Regions from separate parts of the Streptomyces sp. NPDC005566 genome, predicted to be linked through region 2. Evidence: riboswitches for the same ligand, from Rfam matches in the RefSeq annotation. Region 2 holds a riboswitch; each other region holds the start of a gene.

The links. Region 2 has a riboswitch for cyclic di-AMP ahead of ABZS61_RS22005 (M23 family metallopeptidase). Riboswitches for the same ligand answer to the same signal wherever they lie in the genome.
Positions count from the first base shown of each region.
Region 1: it holds a riboswitch for cyclic di-AMP, as region 2 does, so the genes downstream of both, ABZS61_RS28540 (M23 family metallopeptidase) here and ABZS61_RS22005 (M23 family metallopeptidase) in region 2, are expected to answer to the same signal.
Region 3: it holds a riboswitch for cyclic di-AMP, as region 2 does, so the genes downstream of both, ABZS61_RS09645 (transglycosylase family protein) here and ABZS61_RS22005 (M23 family metallopeptidase) in region 2, are expected to answer to the same signal.

Region 1 covers NZ_JBEXDB010000020.1:107,931-115,091, forward strand. Annotated here, with positions in the region: gene ABZS61_RS28525 (DNA topoisomerase IV subunit A) at 1-5, opposite strand, end outside; gene ABZS61_RS28530 (pitrilysin family protein) at 254-1,618, shown strand; gene ABZS61_RS28535 (pitrilysin family protein) at 1,645-3,027, shown strand; cyclic di-AMP (ydaO/yuaA leader) riboswitch at 3,220-3,387, shown strand; gene ABZS61_RS28540 (M23 family metallopeptidase) at 3,400-4,188, shown strand; gene ABZS61_RS28545 (GntR family transcriptional regulator) at 4,412-5,116, shown strand; gene ABZS61_RS28550 (HPr family phosphocarrier protein) at 5,287-5,568, opposite strand; gene ABZS61_RS28555 (GNAT family N-acetyltransferase) at 5,730-7,161, shown strand, end outside.
Region 2 covers NZ_JBEXDB010000013.1:225,827-232,987, reverse strand. Annotated here, with positions in the region: gene lhgO (L-2-hydroxyglutarate oxidase) at 1-92, shown strand, start outside; gene trmB (tRNA (guanosine(46)-N7)-methyltransferase TrmB) at 85-912, shown strand; gene ABZS61_RS22015 (PrsW family intramembrane metalloprotease) at 1,071-2,567, shown strand; gene ABZS61_RS22010 (aldo/keto reductase) at 2,580-3,524, opposite strand; gene ABZS61_RS22005 (M23 family metallopeptidase) at 3,823-4,860, opposite strand; cyclic di-AMP (ydaO/yuaA leader) riboswitch at 4,872-5,024, opposite strand; gene ABZS61_RS22000 (PP2C family protein-serine/threonine phosphatase) at 5,259-6,416, opposite strand; gene ABZS61_RS21995 (MerR family transcriptional regulator) at 6,547-7,161, opposite strand, start outside.
Region 3 covers NZ_JBEXDB010000005.1:106,080-113,240, reverse strand. Annotated here, with positions in the region: gene ABZS61_RS09670 (protein kinase) at 1-709, shown strand, start outside; gene ABZS61_RS09665 (SurA N-terminal domain-containing protein) at 871-1,527, shown strand; gene ABZS61_RS09660 (nucleoside triphosphate pyrophosphohydrolase) at 1,587-2,573, shown strand; gene ABZS61_RS09655 (cytochrome P450) at 2,570-3,934, shown strand; gene ABZS61_RS09650 (transglycosylase family protein) at 4,040-5,002, shown strand; cyclic di-AMP (ydaO/yuaA leader) riboswitch at 5,293-5,463, shown strand; gene ABZS61_RS09645 (transglycosylase family protein) at 5,464-6,153, shown strand; gene eno (phosphopyruvate hydratase) at 6,494-7,161, shown strand, end outside.

The sequences.
Region 1 (7,161 bases), on a different contig from region 2:
GCCATCGCGGCTGCGACTCCTTCACAGATTCTGTCGGGCAACCTCAGGTTCTGACGCCGACCATTGTGGACCGCCGTACTGACAACGCCGACCTCGACCCGTCCGAAGTGGTCTCAGGGGCCCCTCAGGAGCCCCTGTTTACGGCACCATCTACGACAACATTCACCGATCGGGAACTTCGCCAGGTGCCGGTGCGCTTGCTTACAGTGGCAGGTCCGGCAGGAAATCCTGTATCGCGATCGAAGGGACGTACATGCCCATGGGTCACACGGCCACAGCCCAGGCCGGTTCCGGCGGCTTGACGGCGACCGAGCACCGCCTGGCCAACGGCCTGCGCGTGGTGCTCTCGGAGGACCATCTGACCCCGGTCGCCGCGGTCTGCCTCTGGTACGACGTCGGTTCCCGTCACGAGGTCAAGGGACGCACCGGCCTGGCTCACCTCTTCGAGCACCTGATGTTCCAGGGTTCCGGCCAGGTCAAGGGGAACGGACACTTCGAACTGGTGCAGGGGGCCGGCGGTTCCCTGAACGGAACCACCAGCTTCGAGCGCACCAACTACTTCGAGACGATGCCCACACACCAGCTGGAGCTCGCTCTGTGGCTCGAAGCCGACCGGATGGGCTCGCTGCTCACCGCGCTCGACGACGAGTCCATGGAGAACCAGCGCGACGTCGTGAAGAACGAGCGCCGTCAGCGCTACGACAACGTTCCTTACGGCACGGCGTTCGAGAAGCTCACGGCCCTCGCGTACCCGGAGGGCCACCCGTACCACCACACGCCGATCGGGTCGATGGCCGATCTGGACGCGGCGACCCTGGACGACGCCCAGGCGTTCTTCCGCACGTACTACGCGCCCAACAACGCCGTGCTCTCGGTGGTCGGTGACATCGACCCGGAGCAGACGCTGGCCTGGATCGAGAAGTACTTCGGCTCCATCCCCTCGCACGACGGCAAGCAGCCGCCGCGCGACGGCACGCTGCCCGGCACCATCGGTGAGCAGCTGCGCGAGGTGGTGCACGAGGAGGTTCCCGCGCGTGCGCTGATGGCCGCCTACCGGCTGCCGCACGACGGCACCCGTGAGTGTGACGCCGCGGACCTGGCGCTGACCGTCCTCGGCGGTGGCGAGTCGTCCCGGCTGCACAACCGCCTGGTCCGCCGGGACCGTACGGCGGTGGCCGCGGGATTCGGGCTGCTCAGGCTCTCCGGAGCGCCCTCCCTGGGCTGGCTGGACGTCAAGACGTCCGGTGGTGTCGAGGTGCCGCAGATCGAGACGGCCGTCGACGAGGAGCTGGCCCGTTTCGCGGCCGAAGGCCCCACGCCCGAGGAAATGGAGCGGGCGCAGGCCCAGTTGGAGCGCGAGTGGCTGGACAGGCTCGGCACGGTCGCGGGCCGCGCCGACGAACTGTGCAGGTATGCCGTGCTGTTCGGCGACCCCCAGCTCGCCCTGTCCGCGGTGCAGCGAGTGCTCGACGTCACCGCGCAGGAGGTCCAGGCGGCCGCCCAGGCGCATCTGCGTCCCGACAACCGGGCGGTCCTGGTCTACGAGCCGGTCGAGCCGGCGGACGAGGCCGAGGATGCCGCAGGCAGCACCGACGACCACGAGGGGGCCGAGAAGTGACCGACGCCGCCGTGACTGGAGTAGCGATGGAGTACCACCCGCAGCCGACCGCAGGCGAGGCCAGGCCCTGGGCCTTTCCCGCGCCCGATCGCGGCGCTCTGCCCAATGGCCTGACCGTGCTGCGCTGCCACCGCCCCGGCCAGCAGGTCGTCGCCGTGGAGATCTTCCTGGACGCGCCGCTCGACGCCGAGCCCGAGGGGCTGGACGGTGTGGCCACGATCATGGCGCGCGCGCTGTCCGAGGGCACCGACAAGCACTCCGCGGAGGAGTTCGCCGCCGAGCTGGAGCGTTGTGGTGCCACGCTCGACGCGCACGCCGACCACCCCGGTGTCCGGGTCTCGCTGGAGGTCCCGGTCTCCCGGCTCTCCAAGGCGCTCGGCCTGGTCGCCGAAGCGCTGCGGGCGCCGGCGTTCACCGAGAGCGAGGTGGAGCGCCTGGTGGGCAACCGGCTCGACGAGATTCCGCACGAGCAGGCCAACCCCGCCCGGCGTGCCGCCAAGCAGCTCTCCAAGGAGCTGTTCCCTGCCACGGCGCGGATGTCGCGTCCGCGCCAGGGCACCGAGGAGACCGTGCGCCGGATCGACGCCGCGGGCGTGCGCGCCTTCTACGACGCCCATGTCCGCCCGTCCACCGCGACGGCCGTCATCGTCGGTGATCTCACCGGGGTCGATCTGGACACGCTGCTCGCGGACACCATCGGTGACTGGTCGGGCAACGCCGGTCAGTCGCGCCCGGTGCCTCCGATCACCGCGGACGACACGGGCCGGGTAGTGATCGTGGACCGTCCCGGGGCCGTGCAGACGCAACTGCTGCTCGGCCGGATCGGCGCCGACCGGCACGACAGCGTCTGGCCCGCCCAGGTCCTGGGCACGTACTGCCTGGGCGGCACCCTCACCTCACGTCTCGACCGCGTCCTGCGCGAGGAGAAGGGCTACACCTACGGGGTCCGGGCCTTCGGCCAGGTGCTGCGTTCGACGGCACCCGGATCCGCATCCGGGGCGACCGGCGCCGCGATGCTCGCCATCAGCGGCTCCGTGGACACGGAGTCCACCGGGGCGGCCCTGGACGACCTCTGGAAGGTCCTGCGCACCCTGGCGGCCGAGGGACTGACGGACGCCGAGCGCGAGACCGCCGTACAGAACCTCGTAGGGGTCGCCCCGCTGAAGTTCGAGACGGCGGCATCGGTCGCGGGCACCCTCGCCGACCAGGTGGAGCAGCACCTCCCGGACGACTACCAGGCCCAGCTGTACGCGCGCCTGGCGGAGACCGGCACGGTGGAGGCGACGGCCGCGGTGGTCAACGCGTTCCCCGTGGACCGGCTGGTCACGGTCCTCGTGGGGGACGCTTCGCAGATCGCGGAGCCCGTGAGGGCGCTGGGTATCGGCGAGGTGTCGGTCGTCACCGGCTGACGGAACAGGACAGGGCGAACCCCGGCGAGCACGCACTCGCCGGGGTTCTCCCTTTTGTCTGATTTGGTGCAATGCGTTCCTGTATGGCCTGTGGGATGTCCGACAAAGCGACCTGTCCGTTTGGTGATTGAAAGTCGCCCGGCCTAGCGTCGGCTCGGCTGTCCGCCAGACGTATGCCGCACCCGCGGCGCCGGACAGTCATCGCCGAGTCCCCGTCAGGCGCGAGCCTGGGGAGCCGGGGACCCACGTAGTCCCTGGGGTGAATCGGATGTCCGCGTCTCGTACGAGGCGGGGAATCCGTAGGAGACCTTCCTGCTCCGAACCCGTCAGCTAACCCGGTAGGCGAGAAGGAAGGAAAGGATCAGCCCCTCCATGGCGTTCACCCGTGCCACCGGGAAGCACCGTGCCCCGAGCCGCCTGACGCGCAGGAGCGCCAAGGTCGCCGGCATCGCGGCTCTGGCCACCACCGGCGTCATCGGCGCAACGGCCTCCCCGGCCCTCGCCGCGGACTCCGAGGCCCTCACCGTCACCGGTCTGACCCAGGCCGTTGCCATCGACACCACTCTCGCCGCGCAGATCGACGCCCAGGCCGAGGCGCAGCAGCACCAGGCCGACGTCGCGGCGAAGGCGAAGGCCGAAGCTGCGGCAAAGGCAAAGGCGAAGGCCGAGGCGAAGCGCAAGGCCGAAGCCCGCGCCAAGGAGGTCCGTGAGGCCGAGGCACGCGCCGCCCGTGCCGCCGAGCGCGCCCGGCTGAACGCCTTCCACCTCCCGGTCGCCGGCTCCTCCGTGACCACCGGCTACAAGTCCAGCGGTGCCCTCTGGTCCTCCGGCAGCCACTCCGGCGTCGACTTCCGCGCCGCGTCCGGCAGCTCCGTCGTCGCGGTCGGCGCCGGTACCGTCGTCACGGCGGGCTGGGGCGGCGCGTACGGCAACAACATCGTGCTCCGGATGACGGACGGCACCTACACCCAGTACGGCCACCTCTCCTCGATCGGCGTGTCCGTCGGACAGAGCGTCACCTCGGGGCAGCAGATAGGCCTGTCGGGCTCCACCGGCAACTCCACCGGACCGCACCTGCACTTCGAGGCGCGGACCACCCCGGAGTACGGGTCCGACATGGATCCCGTCGCCTACCTCCGAGCGCACGGTCTCCAGGTCTGAGACCTCGTACCGCACAGCTTCCCGAAGGCCCCGGCACCCGCCGGGGCCTTCGTCGTGCCGCGCCCCGGGACTGCTCCGCCGCGAACCGCCGGAGAAGTACTCGTCGGCTGGAAGATATCCATGGATTCCGCTCCGCCATCGGAAATTGCGACTGATTGCAATAGAGTCACAGAACAGGCGTCGATCGGCCGCGTTACGCGGGGATTAAGGCGGAGGTTCGGACATGCGCATTCCCGCGCATTCGGTATGCACGGCAATCCGTGACGACATCGTCTCCGGTGTCTTCGAACGCGGCAGCCGCCTCACCGAGGAGGTGCTCGCACGTCGGTACGGGGTCTCCCGCGTCCCGGTGCGCGAGGCACTGCGCACCCTGGAGTCCGAGGGGTTCGTCGTCACCCGCCGGCACGCCGGTGCCTGCGTCGCCGAGCCCACGGAGCAGGAGGCCGCCGACCTCCTGGAGATCCGCATGCTCCTGGAGCCGCTGGGCGCCGCGCGTGCCGCCCAGCGCCGTACCGAGGCCCACCTCAAGGTGCTCCGAGGCCTGGTCAGACTGGGGCAGGAGCGGGTCCGCCGGGGCGAGGGGGAGGATCTGCGCTCGCTGGGCGGCTGGTTCCACGAGACGCTGGCCCAGGCGTCGGCCAGCCCCGCCCTCATCGCGCTGCTCACCCAGCTCAGGCACAAGATCACCTGGATGTACGCGGTCGAGCATCCGGCCCGCCCCGCCGATTCCTGGGCCGAGCACGGCGCCATCGTGGACGCCGTGGCGCGCGGTGACGCGGAGCGGGCCAGGGTGCTCGCGGCCCAGCACGCCGAGCGGGCCACCGCCGCCCACCGCCTGCGGCGCACGGACCGGCCGGGCCGCACGACCGGTCCGGCCCGGGTGAGGACTTCGCAACATTCTGTAAACATCGCAGGTGTCCGGCATTAACAATGGCGCCGTATACAAAGAAGTGAATTCGGAAGGGCTTTCTTTATGCTGCCCGAATTCGGGTCTTCGTCACGGTGGTCCGGGGCTTCCCGGAAACGAGAAAGCCACGGTTCCCGATGGGGATACCGCGGCTTTGTCGAGGAAGTAATTCCTGCCCGGAGCGGGCGGAATCAGACGGTCTCCGGAAGCTCCTCGAGCCCCTCGGTGACCAGCTTCGCCAGACGGTCCAGGGCGGCTTCGGCGTCGTCCGCCTCGGACGCGAGCACGATCTCCTCGCCACCCTGGGCACCCAGGCCGAGCACCGCGAGCATGGAGGCGGCGTTCACCGGGTTGCCGTCGGCCTTGGCGATCGTCACGGGGACGCCGGAGGCCGTGGCGGCACGGACGAAGATGGATGCGGGGCGGGCGTGCAGGCCCTCGGCCCAACCGACGTTGACGCGGCGCTCAGCCATGGTTCTGCCCTTCACGTATCAATGGTTGTCTAGACCAGTCTCTCATGCAGTGCGCACTGCTGTGCCCGACCTCCTGCCCTGCCGCCACCGCCGGTCGGCTCCCTCAGACTGCCCGCGCAGCGATCCGTCCGCGACCGGTGCGGCGGCCGTAGGCTTTGCCCATGGAGCCCACGCCGGAGCAGAGTCCGCATCACGCGTACCCCGACCACTGGGAGGCGGACGTGGTGCTCCGCGACGGTGGTACCGCCAGGATCAGGCCGATCACCACGGACGATGCCGAGCGGCTGGTCAGCTTCTACGAACAGGTCTCCGACGAGTCGAAGTACTACCGCTTCTTCGCCCCCTATCCACGTCTCTCCGCCAAGGACGTGCACCGCTTCACCCATCACGACTACGTCGACCGGGTGGGGCTGGCCGTCACGATCGGCGGAGAGTTCATCGCGACCGTCCGCTTCGACCGGATCAACGAGCAGGGCAGACCGGCCTCCGCACCAGCCGACGAGGCAGAGGTCGCCTTCCTCGTCCAGGACGCCCACCAGGGCCGCGGCGTGGCTTCGGCGCTCCTCGAACACATCGCGGCGGTTGCCCGCGAGCGCGGCATCGTGCGCTTCGCCGCCGAAGTGCTGCCCGCGAACAACAAGATGATCAAGGTGTTCCGGGACGCCGGCTACACCCAGCAGCGCAGCTTCGAGGACGGTTCCGTCCACCTCACGCTCGACCTCGAACCCACCGCGGCGTCCCTCGCCGTCCAGCGCGGCCGTGAACAGCGGGCCGAGGCGCGCTCCGTGCAGCGGCTGCTGGCCCCCGGATCCGTCGTCGTGGTCGGCGCCGGACGCGCCCCGGGCGGAGTGGGCCGCACGGTGCTGCGCAACCTTCGCGGCTCGGGCTTCACCGGGCGCACCTACGCGGTGAACCGGTCCTTCGCCGCCGAACAGGCCACGGTCGACGGTGTGCCCGCGCACCGCTCCGTGGGCGAGATCGGCGAGCAGGTCGACCTCGCGATCGTCGCCGTCCCGGCCGAGCGGGTACCGGAGGCGGTGGCCGACTGCGGTGAGCACGAGGTCCAGGGCCTCGTCGTCCTCTCCGCCGGTTACGCCGAGCGCGGCGCCGAAGGCCGGGAGCGCCAGCGCGAACTCGTCCGGCAGGCCCGTTCGTACGGGATGCGGATCATCGGTCCGAACGCCTTCGGCATCATCAACACCTCCGACGCCGTCCGCCTGAACGCCTCTCTCGCACCCGAATCGCCCGCACCCGGACGCATCGGGCTGTTCACCCAGTCCGGCGCGATCGGGATCGCCCTGCTGTCCGGCCTGCACCGGCGCGGCGCGGGGCTCTCGACGTTCATCTCCGCGGGCAACCGGGCCGATGTCTCCGGCAACGACTTCCTGCAGTACTGGTTCGAGGACCAGGACACCGATGTGGCCCTCCTCTACCTCGAGTCGCTCGGCAACCCGCGCAAGTTCACCCGGCTCGCCCGCCGGACCGCCGCAGTGAAGCCCGTGGTCGTCGTCAAGGGCGCCCGGCACAGCGGCTCCACCCCGCCCGGCCACGCCGTCCCCGTCAGCCGGATTCCCGACGCGACGGTCTCCGCAC
Region 2 (7,161 bases):
CCATCGGGAGGGAGGTGGCGCGACGGGCCCTGCTGCGGGCACGCGCGACGGGGTGGAAGCCGCCCGCCGTAGAATCCGGTCATTGTGTCTGAGCCTGTGAACCCCACCCCCAAGACGCCCGGCACCCCCGCGGACGCGGATGCCGAGGCCCGGCGCGCAGCATCCTTCGAGCGGCAGCGCAGACTCCGTCAGGAGCCCCGCTTCCCCGGCGGACCCGCTGCCGACCCGGCAGGATCCCACCACGAGCGCCGGATCCGCAGCTTCCAGCCGCGCCGCAGCAGGGTCACCGCCGGCCAGGAGGACGCCCTCCAACGGCTGTGGCCGAAGTGGGGCCTGGACATCGACGGCCTCCGCGTCCTCGATCTGCCCGAGCTGTTCGACGGCCTCCCGGTGGTCCTGGAGATCGGCTTCGGCATGGGCGAGGCCACCGCGCAGATGGCGGCCGACGACCCCGGCACCGGCATCCTGGCCGTCGATGTGCACACCCCGGGCCAGGGCAATCTCCTCGGTCTCGCAGACCGGGCAGGGCTGTCCAACATCCGCGTCGCCAACGGTGACGCGATCATCCTGCTGCGCGAGATGCTGGAGCCGCAGGCGCTCGACGGGCTCCGCGTGTACTTCCCCGACCCCTGGCCCAAGAAGCGGCACCACAAGCGCCGGCTGATCCAGCCCGAGTTCCTCGACCTGGTGGCGCAGCGGACGAAGCCGGGAGCGGTGATCCACTGCGCGACGGACTGGGAGCCGTACGCCGAGCAGATGCTCGACGTGCTGACGGCGCACCCCCTGTTCGAGAACACACAGGCGGACGGCGGCTACGCACCCCGCCCCCCGTTCCGGCCACTGACCCGCTTCGAGGGGCAGGGCCTGGACAAGGGGCACGTCGTGCAGGACGTTCTGTTCACCCGCCGCTGAGCCGGTGCGCGTACTGACGTGCTCCCCGGCCGCCCCCGGTCGGCGCCGGTCGCCGACGGCCGGCCCGCCGGCCTCCGGGGGTCGCTGATCAGCCACGGAACGGTGGCGCGCGCTGTGCACCATGGCCAGGTGTCAGTCCCTCTCGTTAGGGTCATCGGGTGTCCGAGGGGTACGAGCAGCACCAGCAGCCGGCCGTCCCGGTTCTCGAGGAGCAGCGGCTCGACGAGTTCCTGGGCGCCGTCCCGGAGCGCGGCCAGTGGCGCTACCGGCCGCGCCGCGTCGGCATGGTGTGGCGCAGCAAGGCCTTCCGCGCCGGTGCGGTGATCGTCGTGCTCGCTCTGTGCGGCCTGCTGATCCTGTCCATGGTCCGCGAACAGACCGGCACCGAGGGTTTCCTGGTCGGGCTGGGGCTGGCCGTTCTGCCCGTACCGCTGCTGATGGCGGCGTTCCGCTGGCTCGACCGGGTCGAGCCGGGCCCCTGGCGCAATCTGCTGTTCGCCTTCGCCTGGGGAGCGTGCGCCGCCGCGCTGGTGGCGATCATCGCGAACACGTTCGCTACCCGGTGGATCGCCACGGCCACCGCCGACCCGGCGAGCGCCGACACCCTGGGGGCCACGGTGATCGCCCCGGTCGTCGAGGAGAGCGCCAAGGCCGCCGCCGTCCTGCTGATATTCCTGTTCCGCAGACGGGAGTTCAGCGGCGTCGTGGACGGCATCGTGGTCGGCGGATTCACCGCGACCGGCTTCGCCTTCACCGAGAACATCCTCTACCTGGGCAACGCCTTCGGCGAGGACCAGCAGCTGGGCACCACGGGCCTCGCGTCGGTGACGGCAGGGACCTTCTTCGTACGGGTGGTCATGTCGCCGTTCGCGCACCCCCTGTTCACCGTGCTCACCGGCATCGGCTTCGGGATCGCGGCAGTGGCCGGGCGGCGCCACCGGGTGCGCCGGATCCTGCTGCCGGTCCTCGGCCTGCTCCTCGCCATGGGGATGCACGCCCTGTGGAACGGCTCGTCGGCCTTCGGCCCGTACGGCTTCTACGCGGTGTACGGGGTGTTCATGATGCCGGCCTTCGGCCTGGTGACCTGGCTGGCCGTCTGGACGCGCCAACACGAACTGCGCACCCTGGCCACCGAGCTGCCCGTCTACGCGGCGGCCGGCTGGCTGACGCCCGCCGAACCCCTGGCACTCGCCTCGATGCGGGCCAGGGGCATGGCCCGCGACATGGCACGGCACTGGCACGGAACCTCCGACCGGGCCCGGGGCAAGGCAGCGGCACAGGAGGTCGCGGAGTACGAGGCGTTCGCGACCTCCCTGGCGGTGCTGCGCCGGAGAGCCCGCCGCGACACACCCGGCCCGGACTTCGCCGAGCGCGAGCAGGAGCTGCTGCACCACCTGTGGCAGCGCCGGGAGGTCGCCGGCCCTGCCCTGACGTACGCGGCCCACGCGACGGGCCGGTACCGGGCCCTGCGCGGCGCGGCGTCCATGGGCCCGGCCGCGGTTCCGTCCCCCCGCAGGTTCCCGCAGCCGGACCCGTACCAGCAGCGGCCCGCCCCGTATCCGCAGCAGCTCCCCGCACCCCACCGGCACTACGGCGGGTACAACCCGTATCTGCACGACGGTCACCAGCAGAACGGCCGGCCACCCCCCGCGTAACCGGGCGAGGTGTCAGGCGGATGCTTCGGTGAGGTCCGCGAGGTCCTCGTCGGTCAGCCGCAGGTCTGCCACCGCCACCAATGCGGGCACCTGCCCGACCGTGCGGGCGGACGCGATCGGCGCGGCGACGGTCGGCCGGGCGGCAAGCCAGGCCAGCGCGACCGTGGCGATCTCCGCGTCGTGCTCCTGGGCCGCCCTGTCGAGCGCCGCGAGCACCTTGCGGCCGCGTTCCGACTCCAGGTGCCTGGCCGCGCCGTCGGCCCGCGCGCTGTCGACCGCTGTGCCGGGCCGGTACTTGCCGGTGAGGAAGCCCGAGGCCAGTGCGAAGTACGGGACGGCGGCGAGGCCCGCCTTCGCCGCCGTGTCCTGGAGCTCGCCCTCGTAGGTGTCGCGCGAGACGAGGTTGTAGTGCGGCTGCAGCGCGACGTAGCGGGCGAGGCCCTCGCGCTCGGAGAACTCCAGGGAGGCCCGGAGCCGCTCGGGGCTGATGTTGGAAGCGGCGATCTCACGCACCTTGCCCTCCTTCACCAGCTGGTCGAGCGCGGTGATGATCTCCTCCACGGGGACGGTCTCGTCGTCGAAGTGCGTGTAGTAGAGGTCGATGTGGTCGGTGCCGAGCCGGCGCAGCGAGGCCTCGGCGGCGCCCTTGATGGTCGCGCCGGCGAGCCCCTTGAACTCGGGGTGGGCGCCGACCTTCGTGGCGACGACGATGTCGGAGCGGTTGGAGCGCGACGCGAGCCACTTGCCGACGAGCGTCTCCGACTCGCCGCCTTCGTTGCCCGGGGCCCAGGCGGAGTACGAGTCGGCCGTGTCGATGAAGTTGCCGCCGGCCGCGGCGTACGCGTCCAGGACGGCGAAGGACCCGTCCTCATCGGCCGTCCAGCCGAAGACGTTGCCGCCCAGTGCGAGCGGGAAGACCTGGAGGCTCGAGGAACCGAGTGTGCGGAGTGAAGTCATACCTGGAACAAACCAGTCCGCTCAGGCGACTATTCCGATGGATGCGGACCACGGGCAGACCGGCAGCCCTGACGTCGGGGGGGTGCGCCAGGGCCGCCGGAGTTCAGGTGGGCCGTCCGCCGGGGTTCAGCTGACCCGTCCGCCCGCGCGAACGCTCGGCGGAGAACCGGGGAAGCCGCCCGCCCGCGCGAACGCTCGGCGGAGAACCGGGGAAGGCCCGACGGAAGCACCTCCGAGCAGCACGGAGAACCGGCGAGGGCTCGGCGGAAGCGCCGCGGAGCCCTCGGACCGGGAGTACTCAGATGGAGAGGCCCTTGCTGCGCAGCCAGCTCATCGGGTCGATGCCCGAGCCGTCCGCGGTGTGGACCTCCAGGTGGAGGTGAGGGCCGGTCACATTGCCGGTGGCGCCCACGCGGCCGATGGTCTCACCGGTGGTGACCCGCTGGCCGGCGGTGACGTCCATCGAGGACTGGTGGCTGTACGAGATCTCCGTACCGTCGTCCAGCTCGATGACGGTGTGGTACCCGTACGAACCCGACCAGCCCGCCGACTTCACCGTGCCGCTGTGCACAGCCTTGATCGGGGTGCCCGTAGGCGCCGCGAAGTCGAGACCGGTGTGGTAGCCGGAGGACCACATCGAACCGGCCTGGCCGAAGGTCGAGGTGATCGTGTACGAGGAGGTCGGGAGGGCGTAGCTGGCGGCGAGCTTGGCGAGGCGCTCGGCCTCGGCCTTCTTCTTCGCCGCGATCTCCGCAGCCTTCTTCTCGGCGGCGGCCTTCGCCTCGGCGTCGCTCTGCTGCTTCGCGGCCTTGGCGGCCGCCTCCTCGGCTGCCGCCTTCTCCTCCGCGGCCTTGGCCTCGGCCTCGGCTCCGGCCTGCTGCTGCTCGGCCTGCTGGAGGATGCGGGCGCGCAGCGCCTCACCGGCGTTGCTCGTGCCCTGCTCGGCCTCGGCGGCCGTGATGCCGGCGGTGGTGAGCGGGGAGGCCGTGGCGACGGTGCCGTTGTCCGCGGAGTCGTCCGACATGAACGCGCTCACGCCGGGCAGGGACTTGGCGTCGGGGAGATTGTCCGCGATGGAATCGGGAAGGGAAATGGAGACCGGCGGCTTGCTCTGCGCAGTGGCCATGCCACCCGCGCCGACGGCCGCGATGACGCCGACACCGAGGACGGTGGAGCTACGGGCGAGGCCACGCTGCTTGGCTACGCGGTGCCTGCCGCGTACGGGACGGATGGACTCCTCGGTGGGGTTCCATTCCTCCCATGTCCTGCCCTCGTCACCGAAGCTGTCGGACCTGAAGGGTGACGGGGCCTCGGGGGCAGGCTGATTGGACGCCACGTGGGCGCACTCCTTTCCTTCCTTCTCGCCTACCGGGTTAGCTGACGGGTTCGGAGCAGGAAGGTCTCCTACGGGCCCCTCTGCCTCTCACGAGACACAGGTGTCCGATTCACCCCATGTAGGTGGTTCCCCGGTTTCCTTGCGGAATTCGGCGCTCGCGCACGGTGCCGCCTCTTGCGACGACTGGGACAACCGCGCTGCGTTATCGAACGTTAATAGACACACGGGCCCGATTCCAAGCTGTTCCCGTTGATCATTCACGGCTTTGACGTGGACTTTCATGGAATTAACGGTCCGAAACGGGCGAGTTGAGTATTCCCCGCCGGGGCATCAGTTTCTGACGTTGCATCACATGTTATGCGGAGCGGCGTCCTTCGACTACACACCGTGGCAACCGCTCATCCATCGCCTCGCCCCACGATCTTCACAGTCGTCCGCCGCTCCGGCTGCCCCCGGGCGGGCCGGCCGACCGCGAGCAGCGCCATGTCGTCCACGGCATGGCCCCCCGTGTGGAGCCGCACGTCGTCGGTGAGCGCCGAGAGCAGTTCGTCGGGCCCCGGGAAGATCCGGCCGCGCAGCCGGGCCGCCGGGTCGTAGAAGACCCCGTCCGCGTCCCGCGCTTCGGAGAGGCCGTCCGTGAACACCAGGAGCGTCGCCCCGGCAGGCAGCTCCCACTCGTCCGACCGGTCCGGCCACACCCCCAGGTCCATCCCGATCGGCAGCGCGGGCGCGGTCGGCGCCAGCACCTCGAGCGCCCCGTCCGTGTGCAGCAGGATCGGCTCGGGGTGGCCGCGGTTGACGATCCGCAGCCTGCCCGAACCCACCGGGATCTCGGCGAGCACGGCGGTGACGAACCCCTCCATGGAGTCGAGCCCGCCGCGCCGTGTCCCCTCCCGCGCCAGCGCCCGCTCCAGCCGCTGCGCCACGCCCTCCAGCGACAGCTCCTGCTCGGCGGCCTCCCGGAACGCCCCGATCACCACGGCCACCGCCTCCACGGCGGCCAGCCCCTTGCCCCGTACGTCCCCGACGACCAGCCGCACCCCGTGCGGGGTGTCCGCGACGGCGAACAGGTCACCGCCGACGAACTCGTCCGCCTGCGCCGCCTCGTACCGCGCCGCAACCAGCAGCCCGCCGATCCGGTCCTCCGGTGTCGGGAGCACCGCGCGCATCGCGGTCTCCGCGATGACCCGGGCGGAGGCCAGCTGCTCGTTGCTGCGCCGGACGACGCCGTTGATGACGACGGCGAGCGCGGAAACGGTGACCAGGGTGATCAGCTCGGTGACCGGGGCGACGTCCGAGATGGTGTCGTCGTACAACCGGATGGCCAGGACCGTCAGGATCGCGGCCACAGCCGTACGGATCGTGCTCGCCAGCGAGAAGAACGGTGCGGCGATCAGCGGGGCCGCCGCGAACAGGGGGACGGCACTGACCTCGGGCGGCGTAGCGAGGTCGAAGACCAGCCCGGCCGCGATCATCAGAGCGGGCAGCAGACGTACGAACCGCCGCGTGCGGGCACCTCCAGCAGCTCCGCCGCGCCGCCTCTCCCGCTTCCCCACCTGTGCACTCCTGCCCGGTCCGCCCACGGCTGCGGACGGTACCGCGCTCCACCCAGGCTGGCCGGAGCCGCGCCGTGAGGCGACTCGTCGTCGGCCAAAGGGAGGAGCGCCGAGCGCCGCGCCCCGATGGTCAGTCGGAGAGCCTGCGCTGCGCGTAGATCGTCAGTGCATCCCGTACGAAGACGGCGGTGCCGTCTCCGTACCGATCGTAGTTCTTCCCGAAGCGGGGATCGGCGACGTACATCTCCCCCAGGCCGATCACGTACGACCGGGTGGCCGTCGTGGTCACCGACAGCCACGCGCAGTGCCGCCGCGCGATGTCCTGCACCGGCTCGTCGGCCGGGTCCATGCCCGCCGCCCTGGCCTGCCCGTAGTCACGGGCGATGGCCTCGTGCGCGGCCTGGAAGCTGTCGCGCTCCGCCCGGCTCAGCGAGCGCCACCACCGGTCGCCCTTCTCGTACGCGTCCCGGCCCCAGCGCTCGGTGACCTCCTGCTCGTACACCGTGTGATCAAAGCCGTCGAACACTTCCTCGGCCATGAGCTCTCTTCCCTCCTCGGTCTTGTGGAGAGTGGTCCGCACCGAGGCGATCTGCCGCCCGATGCGCTCCCGCTCCTGCTCCAGCAGGCGCAGATGCGCCCGGAGCGCCACCGACGTGTCCCGCTGCCCCTCGAGTACGTCCTTGATGGCGGGCAGCGAAAGGCCCAGTTCCCGCAACAGCAGGATGCGCTGCAGCCGGACGAGGGC
Region 3 (7,161 bases), on a different contig from region 2:
GCTCGACCCGACCCGGCCCTTCCTCCGGCCCCACGCACCCTGGCCGGACCGGGCGGCCACCCCTGCGTCCGTGCCCGTGCCTGCCTCCGTGCCCCTGCCCGCGCAGCAGACGGCGACGACCCATGCGCCACCCGCCCGCCGGGATGTCGCACAGGCGGTCGACGAGGTGAAGCAGCTCATCGGCGAGGGCCGGATCACCCAGGCCGTGGACATCCTGGGCGGCATCCTCCCGGCAGCCGCGGCCGAGCACGGGGAGCACTCCCCGGTCGTCCGGATCCTGCGCAAGCAGTACGCGGCCACGCTGATGGACGACGGGCAGTACCGCCGCGCCCTGCCCGAACTGCGCCGTCTCGCCGACGACCGCACCGCCGAGGCGGGCCCGGCCGACGCCCAGACCCTGCAGTTCCGCTACGACGCGGCGCAGTGCCTGGAGCAGCTGGGCGAGGCGGCCGCGGCCCTCACCGAGTACCGCGCGGTCCTCCCGTACTACGAGAACGCCTACGGGGCGCCACCCCCGGACCGTTCCCGGGCCTACGACATCCGGCACCGCATCGGGCACCTGCTGCTCGCGGTCGGCGACCACGCGGCGGGGCGCCGGCAGCTGCAGGGGCTGCTCTACGACGCGGAGCGCACGTACGGTCCGCACCATCCGCTCCCCGTCGAACTGCGCAGGCAGCTCACCCATCAGCAGGACGTGCGCGGCGGCTGAGACCCGCCCCGGCGGGGCCCCGCGAGGTCCGCCGCCGCACCGCATCCCCAACTCCTCCCGAATCGTTGGTCGAATCAGTGGCCCGAACCTCTTCCACTGCCTAACATCGATCACCGCAAGGCTTTGTGCACTGATGCACAAACTCTCCCCGGGAGGCTCCTTTGCACCGCCGACGTCGCACCGCGCTCGCCGTATCCGTAGCCACGCTCGTCGCGGCGCCCCTCCTGACCGCCTGTGGCAGCGAGGCGCACCCAGGCGCCGCAGCCGTGGTCGGCGGGGACCGGGTCGACATGTCCACGGTCCAGGAGCAGGCGGCGGAGGTGCGCACTGCGCAGGAGGGCTCGAAGGGGTCCGCACAGCTGGTGCAGAAGTCCGGGCAGCTCACCCGGGCCAAGCTGCACGGGATCGTGTTCGGCATGGTCCTGGACCGGGCCGCGAAGGACGCGGGGGTGACCGTCAGCCGCAAGGAGATCCAGCAGATCCGCCAGGCGGCTGCCGCGCAGTCCGGTGGTGACACGGGCCTGCAGACCATGATGCTGGAGCAGCGCTGGGTCGCCCCGGACCAGATCGAGGACGATCTGCGCAAGGAGGTCCAGCTGCCGAAGCTGGCCCAGGCGCTCGGCGCCGACCTGCAGACGCCCGCCGGGCAGCAGGCCGTCGGCGAGGCTCTCACCAAGGCGTCGAAGGCCCTGCACGTCGACGTCAACCCGCGCTTCGGCACCTGGGACGACAAGAAGGTGCAGCTGAGCACCTACAAGGCTCCGTGGATCAACCAGGTCACCAAGTTCCAGGCGCAGGAACCCCAGTCGGGCGCCTGACCGGGGGGCGGGGCCGGGAGCCAGGACCGGGAGGGTCCCGGCCGGGGTAGGTTCGGAGGGTGAACGCTGAAGCCCCCGGCCGTATCGTCCTGCTCACCGCCAGCCACCGGGTCGCGCCCGGTCTGCTGTCCTGGCCCGCCTGGCAGACGCTGCAGGCCGCCGACGGGGTGCTCTGCGCCGAGCGGGACCATCCGCAACTGCCGTATCTGCGCGAGGCCGGAATCATGGTCGAGCACGTCGCACCGTCGGCCGAGGAACTCGTCGACGCCTGCGCGGCCGGCCGGACCGTGGTGGTCCTCGTGGGCGGCGAGGGCAATCAGCCGCTCACCGACGGCCTGGCCCGGCTCGGCGGTTCGGGCCGGGTGCAGATGCCGGACCTGGAACTGCTGCCCGGCTCCTACGACCTGCCGGGCGCCCGGCTCCTCGATCTGGTCCAGGTCATGGACCGGATCAGGCGGGAATGCCCGTGGACCTCGCAGAAGACGCACAAGGGACTCGCGAAGTACGCCATCGAGGAGGCGTACGAACTGGTCGAGGCCATCGAGTACGGTGACCGCGAGGAGCTGCGCGAGGAGCTCGGGGACGTTCTGCTCCAGGTCGTCTTCCACGCCCGGATCGCGCAGGAGGACCCGGACGAGCCCTTCGCCATCGACGATGTCGCGGCGACGATCGTCGAGAAGCTGATCCACCGTCATCCGCATGTCTTCGGCGACGCGACCGCGGAGACCCCGGAGGACGTCCACGCGCACTGGCTGCGGACCAAGGCGATCGAGAAGCAGCGCGATTCGGTCACCGACGGGGTGCCGCTGGGCCAGCCCGGTCTGGCCCTGGCCGCCAAGCTGGGCAGCCGGGCCCGTGCCGCCGGGCTCGATGTCGCGCTTCCGGAGGGAGACTCGGTCGGCTACCGGCTTCTCGCCCTCGCCGTACGCGCCGAACAGGACGGCACGGACCCGGAGGCAGCCCTGCGGGCCGCCGCCCGTACCTACCGGGACGCGATCCGGGCGGTGGAGGGGCACGGGGGCGCTCCGGATAACGTCGAGGAGTGAACGACAGCCCCGCCGACACCCCCGCGCCCGACGCGACGCAGAACGCAGCGCCCGACGCGACGCAGGACGCAGCGTCCGAAGCAACGCAGGACGCAGCGTCCGAAGCACCCGAACTCTTCACGTGGGAGTTCGCCACCGACCCGTACCCCGCCTACGCCTGGCTCCGCGAGCACAGCCCCGTGCACCGCACCGCGCTGCCCAGCGGAGTCGAGGCCTGGCTGGTGACCCGGTACGCGGATGCCAAGCAGGCCCTCGCCGACACCCGGCTCTCCAAGAACCCGGCGCACCACGCCGGGCCGGCGAACGCCAAGGGGAAGACGGGCATCCCGGGGGAGCGCCAGGCGGACCTGATGACGCACCTCCTGAACATCGACCCGCCGGACCACACCCGCCTGCGCCGGCTCGTCACCAAGGCGTTCACCCCGCGCCGCGTCGCGGAGTTCGCGCCCCGCGTGCAGGAGCTGACGGACCGCCTCATCGACACGTTCATCGAGGAGGGGAAGGCGGACCTCATCCACGACTTCGCCTTCCCGCTCCCCATCTACGCGATCTGTGACCTGCTGGGGGTGCCCCCGGAGGACCAGGACGACTTCCGGGACTGGGCGGGCATGATGATCAGGCACGGCGGCGGTCCGCGCGGCGGAGTGGCCAGGTCGGTCAAGAAGATGCGCGGCTACCTTGCCGAACTCATCCACCGCAAACGGGAGAATCCCGGCGACGACCTGATCTCGGGACTGATCCGGGCAAGTGACCACGGCGAGCACCTGACCGAGAACGAAGCCGCGGCGATGGCCTTCATCCTGCTGTTCGCCGGCTTCGAGACCACGGTCAACCTCATCGGCAACGGCACCTACGCGCTGCTCCGCAACCCGGAACAGCGCGAGCTGCTCCAGCGCTCGATCGAGGCGGGGGAGACGGAGCTGCTGGCCACGGGGATCGAGGAGTTGCTGCGGTACGACGGTCCGGTGGAGCTCGCCACCTGGAGGTACGCCACGGAACCCGTGACGCTGGGCGGACAGCGCATCGGGGCCGGGGACCCCGTTCTCGTGGTGCTCGCCGCCGCCGACCGGGACCCGGAGCGCTTCCGCGATGCGGACACGCTGGATCTCGCACGGAGTGACAATCAGCACCTCGGGTACGGGCACGGCATCCACTACTGCCTGGGTGCACCGCTGGCCAGGCTGGAGGGCCGGGCGGCATTGGCGACGCTGCTGCGACGCCTCCCCGACCTGCGGCTCGCTGCAGAACCTACCGATTTGCGCTGGCGGGGCGGGCTCATCATGCGTGGACTGCGCACTCTTCCTGTGGAGTTCGGTCCCGGGACGCCGCTCGGAAAAAGTGACACTCTGTCAACTCTGTGACTTTCACGTGATCTCCGCTGCATCGACTTGTGACACACGTTCGAGTGCGGCTAGGTTCACCGTTCGACTCACCAGTCACACGTCAGTCACACGGAAGGCAATCCCATGGGCTCCGCGAACGGCAGACACCGTCGCCCTCGGCAGGCACCCGCCATCGTCGTCGCCGCAGGCGTCACAGGGTCGGCCATCGCCATCCCGCTGCTCGGCGCAACGGGTGCGCACGCAGCCGACGCCTCGACCTGGGACCGGGTCGCCGAGTGCGAGAGCGGTGGCATGTGGAGCGCCGACCTCGGCAACGGCTACTACGGCGGCCTGCAGCTCTCGCAGGACACCTGGTCGGCCTACGGCGGCACGGCGTTCGCGCCCCGCGCCGACCTGGCCAGCCGCTCGCAGCAGATATCCGTGGCGGAGAAGGTGCTCGACGACCAGGGGGTGACGGCGTGGGCCAGCTGCGCGGTGATCTCCGGACTCGCACTCGACAACACGCTCCCGGGTGTCGACCCGGGCAGTGAGCCGACCACCGAGCCGTCGGACGACGCGACCCCGTCCGGCGACGCGTCGGACACCCCCTCGTCCGATGCGTCGGACAACGCGAGCGGGAACAGGAACACGGACAGCAGGGGTGGCGATACCGGCAAGGTCGACAAGTCGACCGGATCCGACACGTCCGACTCCTCTCCCTCGCCCGAGACGTCCGAGGCCTCCGACGGATCGACGGAAGCGCCGGGCGGTAAGCACCGCGGCACTCCGGCCCCGGAGGCGAGCGCCGGTGCGGGCTCGACGGACGGGCGCGAGTCCGGTCGGCACGCGTCGCGCGGTGACGCCGAAGCGCGCAAGGGCGGCGACGGCACCTACACCGTCCGCACCGGAGACAACCTCTGGGCGATCGCGGACGCGCAGGAGCTGCCCGGCGGCTGGACGGCGCTCTACGAGGCGAACAAGGACGAGCTGGGCTCCGACCCGGACCTGATCCTTCCCGGGCAGAACCTCGACCTGGGTCTCGACCTGGGCGCCCAGGCGGACGAGAAGAGCGCCGAGGCCGGTGCGGAAGCCGCTGTCGGCAACTGATCCAATTCGGGAAAACACCCCAAAAGCGGGGGCAGTTCAGAGGCCTATGTCCACTTATGTCTAAGTGAGACATGGGTCTCTTTGCGTCAACTCACGCGTCTCGCCCGCCGGGTTCGCCGACGACGCCTCCGACCTGCGGAAATGATCCCTCGCCCGGTGCGAGTACGGGCTGATTGTCCGTGATGTCCATCTTTGAATGTGGGGGTTGCCTATGTTTACGGTCGGAACCGCTCGCACCGCGGGCACCTTCGACCGTCACGCCGAATCCTGCCGTCGGCCGAAGGGATTCGACGCGTAAAGCGCCGTAGGCAGGAGCGGGGGACCCAGGTAAGTGCCGGACCCGGCCGTCGGAAGACGGGTGAGGGTCGGCTCGGGGTGAAGTCGCTCGCCAGTGCGAGCGACCGGGCAACTCACAGGCCCGAACCCGACAGCTCACCTCGTAGGCGTCGGTGAGGAGAACCATGCTGCTTTCGAGCAAGGGCAAGCACCGTCGCCCGTCCAAGGCCGTCCGTATCGCCACCCTGGCCGGCGTCGCCGGTGCCGCGGTCGCCGTCCCGCTGATGGGTGCGACCGGCGCCTCCGCCGCTTCCGTCGCCACGTGGGACGCCGTCGCGCAGTGCGAGTCCGGTGGCAACTGGTCCATCAACACCGGCAACGGCTACTACGGCGGTCTGCAGTTCTCGCAGTCCAGCTGGGCAGCCGCCGGCGGTACGCAGTTCGCCGCCCGCGCCGACCTGGCCACCAAGGCTCAGCAGATCACCGCAGCCGAGAAGCTTCTCGACCTGCAGGGCCCGGGCGCCTGGGCCTGCGCCGGTGCCGGCGGCCTGACCAACGACGGTGTGGACCCGGGTGTCGACACCGCCGCGCCGAGCGCCGACAAGGCCGCCCAGCCGGAGCGCAAGGCCGAGCAGCCCACCACGCGCAGCGAGAAGCGCACCGCCCCCGAGGCCTCGAAGACCGTCACGACCCCGACCGGCGACAAGGTCAAGAAGGGTGACGGCGAGTACAAGGTGAAGGCCGGCGACACCCTGAGCACGATCGCCGACGCGAAGAAGGTCAAGGGCGGCTGGCAGAAGCTGTTCAAGCTCAACGACGACATCGTCGAGGACGCCGACCTGATCTTCCCGGGTCAGCAGCTCCACCTGAAGTAGTCCCGGGTCTCTCCTCCCCGAAGGCTTCAGGGCCGCGGAAGGGTGTCCGGCGGCACCCGACGTGTTCCCTCCCGGCCCGGCGCACTCACCCCCGTGTGCGCCGGGCCGGGGTCGTGTCCGCGGTGTGCCGCACGGGCCCACCGCGGACGGGATCGTTCAACTCTTGCGGTTACCGGTCAGTAGATTTCTGGACCTTTGCCCGGAATGCAAGCCCTTGGGTCCTTTTTCGTCCCAGGGGACGGGCGGTCGGCCGACGCAGGGGGCAGAGCCGGTTAGGCTCGGGGCGCAAGGCCACAGTGACCCTGCACAACCAGCGTCATATCCCAGAAGGAGATGCCTCGTGCCGTCCATCGACGTCGTCGTAGCCAGGGAAATCCTCGACTCCCGGGGAAACCCCACGGTCGAGGTCGAGGTTGGCCTCGACGACGGCAGCACGGGACGTGCTGCTGTTCCGTCCGGCGCCTCCACCGGTGCGTTCGAGGCCATCGAGCTTCGCGACGGTGACCCCAACCGCTACCACGGCAAGGGTGTCGAGAAGGCCGTCCTCGCCGTCATCGAGCAGATCGGCCCGGAGCTCGTCGGGTACGACGCCACCGAGCAGCGCCTCATCGACCAGGCGATGTTCGACCTCGACGCCACCGAGAACAAGGGCTCCCTCGGCGCCAACGCCATCCTCGGCGTCTCGCTGGCCGTGGCCCACGCCGCGTCCGAGGCGTCCGACCTGCCGCTGTTCCGCTACCTCGGCGGCCCGAACGCGCACCTGCTGCCCGTTCCGATGATGAACATCCTGAACGGCGGCTCGCACGCCGACTCCAACGTGGACATCCAGGAGTTCATGATCGCGCCGATCGGCGCCGAGTCGTTCTCCGAGGCCCTTCGCTGGGGCGCGGAGATCTACCACACGCTGAAGAAGGTCCTGAAGACCAAGGGCCTGTCCACCGGTCTCGGTGACGAGGGCGGCTTCGCCCCGAACCTCGAGTCCAACCGCGCCGCCCTGGACCTGATCCT